Regions from separate parts of the Pseudoalteromonas sp. S408 genome, predicted to be linked through region 2. Evidence: riboswitches for the same ligand, from Rfam matches in the RefSeq annotation. Region 2 holds a riboswitch; the other holds the start of a gene.
The links. A riboswitch is a leader RNA that binds a small molecule or an ion and turns the genes downstream of it on or off. The one in region 2 is predicted to bind lysine.

Region 1 (3,421 bases), on a different contig from region 2:
AGTCACTTAATACCTGCATTAAGTTCATTTCGTGTTGGCGAAGTTGAATCTCAGAGCCAATAAGTGCCACCAGTGTTAAGTTGTTTTCAACCGATACATGGCAAAATTCAGCAAGCTTATCTAAACACGCTTGGTCGAGCTCTGGGCGCGACGCGTTAGGCGCATTATCAAGCGTTATTGCGACACTAATTTCAGACGTAGTTACCAAATCAACCGATATATTAAACTCGCTTAAAATAGTAAATACACGGGCTAAAAAGCCGCTAGCCAATAACATTTCAGGGCTTTTAAGGGTGAGCAAAATTTGATTTTTACGCTGGGTTACCGCGCGAATTCCTGGCTGCTGCGATTTTTCACGCTCTATCCACGTACCACCACGTTCAGGCTCGCGGCTTGAACCAACAAACACATTAATATGACTACGGCTAGCGGGTAAAATAGTAGCTGGATGCAATACCTTTGCACCAAAGGTAGCCATTTCAGCGGCTTCATCAAAGCTTAAGCGAGCAATGGGCGATGCCTTTACACATAATCGCGGATCGGTACTAAAAATACCCACAACATCAGTCCAAATATGTACGCTTTTGGCGTTTATTGCCTCAGCAAGTAAAGCGGCACTGTAGTCAGACCCACCACGGCCAAGCGTTGTTGTTTGTCCAAATTCGTCACTGCCAACAAAACCTTGGGTTACAATAACTTGTTCATCTAGTAGAGGAATTAAATATTCTTTTGCAGCTTGTGCTGTTGCGCTTACATTAGGTGTTGCTTTTCCAAACTGACTATCTGTTTTAAGTACTTGACGTACATCAAAGCGATCGGCATTTAACCCTTTTAAACGCAGCACTTGCGCAAATAAATACGACGATAAACGTTCACCAAAGCTAAGTAACTCATCGTGCTGCTGATCAGTTGTCAGTGTTTCAAGCGCTAGCGTTTGGAATGCTTTTAACGTTTCGTTAAAACCTACGGCTAAATCGGCATCAAGCGATAACTCATCTAAAATAGCCTGTTGAATGGCTAGCACGCCACTAATGTGTTCTTGGCGCTGCTCTGGGGTGATGCTTGATTTACACAGTGCAACCAAATGATTAGTTACGCCGGCACTGGCGCTTACAGCAACAATACGAACACTTTTATCGGCAACAATAATTTCGCTACAACGACTCATCGCATCAAAGTTAGCCACACTGGTTCCGCCAAATTTGGCAACAATGTAATCTGATTTAACGCCCGATACTGTTTGCGGCACTGATTGGGTAGTCATTTAGTCTCCTTTTGCGGTATCCAAACCGCGATAAAACAAGAAGAACTTGGCAAGTGAATGCATGAAGGTAAATCCACTGCCAGAAGCTCTCCACCTAGATTGGTGACAGTTTTGAGGATTCAGCCCCATAAACCGAAAAACAACATCGACGTAACGTTGGTTTTCTCGGCGAGTACTTCCCTCTTTAATGGTTATAGGCGTTCGTCACCTACCATTAAATACCTAAGTATCGCACCTCTTCTGAATGTTGTATTAACCAATGGCTAATAAAACAAAACCCCACTTTTAAGCGGGGTTTGAAAGTTAACGTTTAGCCGTCTAGCTGTCAAGCGTTTTAATGCGGTTAGTTAAGCAAAACTTAAACAAATCCGCCCATGTAATACGCGCCCGCGTAGCCAACGGTATAACTTACTAACAAATACAGCGATAAACGTAAGTAACTCATAAAAGTTAGCTCTTTTACTTTACTCATGGCAATAATACCCGCAGCCGATCCAATAATAAGCATTGACCCGCCAACACCGGTTGCATAAGTAAACGACAACCAATCTTGCTGACTCATTACTATATTAGCTTTTAGTAAAGCAGCGGTAAGCGGCACGTTATCTACCCCAGCCGATAAAATACCCATTAAGTAGTTAGCGTACTGTGGAGCCATAACAGTGTATAGATCGGTAAACTTACTTAGCATGCCAATCTCTTTTAATGCGCCTACCAATAATAAAACCCCGACGAAAAACAGTAAGGTGTCGTATTCTATGTCGCGTACGTAGTCGATAATATTTTTGTTTATGTCTTTTTTGCGCATTAAAAATTGCGCCACTAAAAACATAATTGATAAACCACATAAGAAAGTTAATAAAGGCGGTACACTGTAAATAACACTCAACGCGAGTATGCTGATAACTGTAGAAACAAAAATAACTGCGATAGTGATATCGGTTTTTTCTATGCGTTTTTTCCCTGACTTAGAAAAGGTCACTTCCCCTTTCATGCCAATACTTAACATTGCCGCTAACAACATAACACTGATAAATGCAGGTGCAATAAGCAGTAATAAGTTAGCAATGGTTACTTTTCCATCTAAAAATATCATTAAGGTGGTAACGTCACCGGTAATTAACGACACACCGCCGGAGTTAACACCAAATACAATGAGCGTGGCATATTTTATGAGTTTTTTAGGCGGCAGTTTTAACGACATAACCACAGCGAGCGATATTAACGTGGCTGTTACGTTGTCTGAAACAGACGAAAACAAAAACGCAAATACCCCAACCAAAAACATCAGCTTGCGTTCGCTAATACTTGTTGGCATCACTCTGTGCACAATATTTTCGATAAACCCTTTTGAGTTTAAATAAGCAACAAAGGTCATGGCGGCCATTAAAAACAACCACAGCGATGCTATCTCTAAAATATTTTCGTTAAGGAGTTCTTGCACTTGCTCTGGGCTTTGCCCATGCAGGGGGAAAATAAACAGGAGGATCCAGCAAAGCGTGCCAAAAAAAAGCGTGGTTTTAGCTTTATTTACATGGATGATATCTTCTATAACGATCAATAAGAATCCGATCGCTATCAGGGTTAGAATAATCGTGGAAACCATGGGTATTAAATAACCTTTGATATTGTTTTAAAGAACACACGTAAAGTCCCTCTCAACGTGCCTATTTTCGGCGCGAATGTTAGCACTGCGGCTATGCAAAAACTATTATTAAATAGTCTTAAAAACGAATACTATATACAGGCTAGATTAATTAGAATACGTAATAATGAGACGCTTCTAAATTCTCAATAATAAATTACTAGGATGTTGTAACGCCTTATGATCCCAGCTAAAAAGCGACTAAATACCCTTAGCGAACATTGGGGGGTTTTAGAGTTATTATTTAAACGTTTTAAAATGGCCGACTTTAGCCTAAAAGACGTGCAAAATGCCATAAAACAAAAACAGCCCACGTGGTCAAACGAGCGCATATACAAAGAAACCAATCGCTTGCTCAATCAAGATATTTTAATTCCACTCGCTAAATCGTCGCAGCTTGAAATTAACCGTGCCATTGCTGACTTTGCTACTTTTTTACTGCAAGAAGAGCACTTAGGTTTAGCGCAAGAAATTAGCGTATTAGTTGATGATTTAGCCCGCTTAGGTAATAA
Region 2 (3,421 bases):
TACCAAAGTTTTACATCGGTTTGCGCAACTAAACGCGCAAGGTGTGCGTTTAGTTTATCTAAGTCGTAAACAAAAAAAGGGGTATCAAGTTGCTGTGTAAGCGTATTAACAGAGGTTTTGATTGGCGTGCTCAAAAAGCTCATTATCGTAAAACCTCTTCTAGCAATAATGATGCATCGCTTTGTTCGTCACGGTATTTAACAATTAACGCACACGACATGCTCAAGCCTTGCTCACGTGCCCATTCGTTTGACGCCGGGCGAGAGCCAGGTATTACAATTGCGTATTCTGGGATTGGTTCGCCTTTATCAAGCTGACGCTCATTAACGCAGTCGTATACCGGAATGGTTGCAGATAAGCGTACGCCTGGCGCTAGTACTGCCCCTTTTTTAACAACTACGCCTTCAACAATGACACAACCTGCGCCAATAAAGGCATCGTCTTCAACTACTACAGGGCTTGCACCAATTGGCTCAAGTACACCGCCAAGTTGCACAGCTGCGCTCAAATGTACGTTTTTACCTACTTGTGCACACGAGCCTACTAATGCGTGGCTATCAACCATAGTGCCTTCGTCGATGTATGCGCCAATGTTTACGTACGCTGGTGGCATAATAATAGTGCCTTTAGCTACGTATGCACCACGGCGAACGCTTGAACCACCAGGTACCATACGCACGCCGTTGTCAGTACTAAACTCTTGCGGTGCAAGGTTGTGTTTATCTACAAAACCACCTGCAAACTCAGTGTTAGTGCCATTTTTAAAGGCTTCTAAAATGCCTTGTTTTACTTCTACGTTAGCTTCCCATTGGCCGCTTTCGTTTTGTGATGCTGCGCGTACTGCGCCCGATTCTAAATTATTTAGTAGTTCTAACCAGCTCATTATAAAAACCTGTATTTAATGCCAAGATAAAATGGTGTCGTTTGCAGTAGTAATGCAATCGGTTTGCGTTAACTCAAGATGCGTTAAAGGTGGGCGTAGCAACGGGCTACTTAAGCGGCCTTGTTGGTGCATTAACACTTTAACGGGAATAGGGTTTGCTACAGCAAAAAGGCTATTAATAGCGCGAGTCCACTGAGCAAATAAATTGGGGTGTTGGCCACTTAGGCTGCGTTTTACAAACTCATGCGTTTGTGTTGGCCACGCGTTTGCTGCAACCGATACTAAGCCTTTTGCGCCAGCTTGCGCGAAATAGGGCATAAGTGCATCGTCGCCACTGTATAGCGCTAAATTAGGTGCGGCTTGTCGGTATGCTTCAAATTGGGTGATGTTGCCACTGGCTTCTTTTAACGCCCAGAGCTTTGGATGCGCCTGTAAATTTTCGATGGTTTGCACCGGAATACTTACACCGCTTCTACCTGGTACGTTGTACAACATACACGGGTGCGCGCTTTCGTTTAATAAGCTTTCGTACCAATGAGTTTGACCTACAGCCCCTGGTTTTGCATAAAGGGGCGAGCCTAGTAAGTAACTGTGAATAGGTAACTGATTGCAATAGTTAACCCACTCTTTCTGTTGGGCTAAATTGCTACCGCCTACAGCAACCATAAGCGGTACACTGGGCTTTAGTTGGCACACGTGCTCAACAATGGCTTGTTGCTCTTTAAGTGTCAGCGCTAAGCCTTCACCTGTACTACCAAGGAGTAAAATACCGTTGTGTGCCGCTTCTTGTTCACTAACGAGAGTTGTGAGTGTGTCGTAGTCAACATTACCTTGTTGATCAAACGGCGTTACAAGCGCTGTCCACAGTGCGTAGTCGTCTAAATTGAAGTTGTTGATCATCTCTTACGAACCTATAAGGTGTTCGAGATATTAAAGGGGCTTTATGATGTGAGCCGCATTAACGTCGTTCGAACAGTATTCGAAGAGCGAATGGGCTTAAAATAATAGGGCGCACGGCCTTATTATTTAAGACCAGAAGCTCTCCACCAAACTAATAAGCTGCTAAAAAACAGCTCTTGGTGACAGTCGCTAGGATTCAACCTAGTCGCCCGAAGTAATTGCTTCGCAAAAGCGTTTACCTCTCGGCGGTATTCCCCTGGCGTATGCTCACTGGAGTTTGCGCTCCTAACATACGCTACCTGAATAACGCACCTCTTCTAGCCCTTTGTATTTTGTTTAACCGCAAAAGAGTTAGCAAAATACAATTTAAATAGGGTAATTGCGGCGATTAAAACATTTTAGCCGTCTAGGTGTCAAGCTGCTAAATATAGATTAGCTCATCGAAAATAGCGGTGGTTACGTATTGGCTGCTTTTCTCGTACACTAACCCTATGAGCAGCGAGGTATTTAATAAGTATGGAAAAATTTAGTGATATTTATAAGCGAGCGGTAGAGCGAAAGGGCTCTGAAAAAATGCTTAAGTTATTACTCGCAAAACCTTTATCTAAAAAAGCGTTAAGTACGTTAAGTGACGACGATTGGCTTGAAGAATTTACCCGAAAAGTTTTTCAAAGTGGCTTTTATTGGTCGGTAATAAATAGTAAATGGCCGGGCTTTAGAGAGGTTTTTTGGGAGTTCAGCGTTGATAAGTTATTAATGATGCCGCCCGATATGCTAGAGCAAAAAGCAACGGATGAACGCATTATTCGTAATTATAAAAAAGTGAAAACGATTCCTGAAAATGCTTACATGATCCACGAAATAGCACAGGAACATGGCAGCTTTAGTAAGTTTATTGCCCAGTGGCCAACAGATAATATTATTGGTTTATGGGCGCATTTAAAAAAACACGGTGCTCGGTTGGGCGGCAATACAGGCCCCTATGCTTTAAGAGCGCTTGGTAAAGATACATTTTTACTTTCGCGCGATGTAGAAAGTTACTTAAGAGCGCATAAAATAATTGATGGCGGGCTGCAAACTAAAAAATCACTCACTGCTGCGCAGGCATTTTTTAATGAAATGCAAAAGCAAAGTGGTTTAAGCATGCAAGAGCTAAGTTTAATTGTGGCCTACGGTGTGGGTGACAATCGCGTAGGTATAAGCCAACAAGCTGAGGATTAATGATGAAACTAGTGCCGAGATACACAGACATAGCAGATAACTTCGCGATAGAGGATCAACCCTCAAGCGTTGCTGCACCGCAATTGCTGCTGTGGAACGCATCGTTAGCTAAGCAGTTTAATATAGAAATTGAGCCGCAGCTGCGTGCAAGTACCTTTGCAGGCAATGAGCCACAGCAAATAAAGACGGTAGCGCTTGGCTATTCTGGGCATCAATTTGGACACTTTTCGCCTCGCTTAGGTGACGGGCGCGCGCATTTGCTTGGCGCTATAAATGACGATAAAAACCAGCTATGGGATATTCAATTAAAAGGCTCAGGCGCTACCCCGTATTCTAGAGGTGGCGATGGAAAATGTGCACTAGGCCCTGCTATTCGTGAATACGTAATGAGTGAAGCTATGCACGCATTAGGTATTC

Region 1: it holds a riboswitch for lysine, as region 2 does, so the genes downstream of both, lysC (lysine-sensitive aspartokinase 3) here and dapA (4-hydroxy-tetrahydrodipicolinate synthase) in region 2, are expected to answer to the same signal.

What each region holds. Positions count from the first base shown of each region.
Region 1 covers NZ_PNDY01000002.1:238,341-241,761, forward strand. Annotated here, with positions in the region: gene lysC (lysine-sensitive aspartokinase 3) at 1-1,264, opposite strand, end outside; lysine riboswitch at 1,340-1,512, opposite strand; gene nhaD (sodium:proton antiporter NhaD) at 1,623-2,870, opposite strand; gene CWB62_RS03465 (MksB family condensin complex protein) at 3,090-3,421, shown strand, end outside.
Region 2 covers NZ_PNDY01000005.1:77,816-81,236, reverse strand. Annotated here, with positions in the region: gene CWB62_RS05980 (PLP-dependent decarboxylase) at 1-143, opposite strand, end outside; gene CWB62_RS05975 (2,3,4,5-tetrahydropyridine-2,6-dicarboxylate N-succinyltransferase) at 143-883, opposite strand; gene dapA (4-hydroxy-tetrahydrodipicolinate synthase) at 899-1,783, opposite strand; lysine riboswitch at 1,912-2,108, opposite strand; gene CWB62_RS05965 (DNA-3-methyladenine glycosylase I) at 2,300-3,004, shown strand; gene CWB62_RS05960 (protein adenylyltransferase SelO) at 3,007-3,421, shown strand, end outside.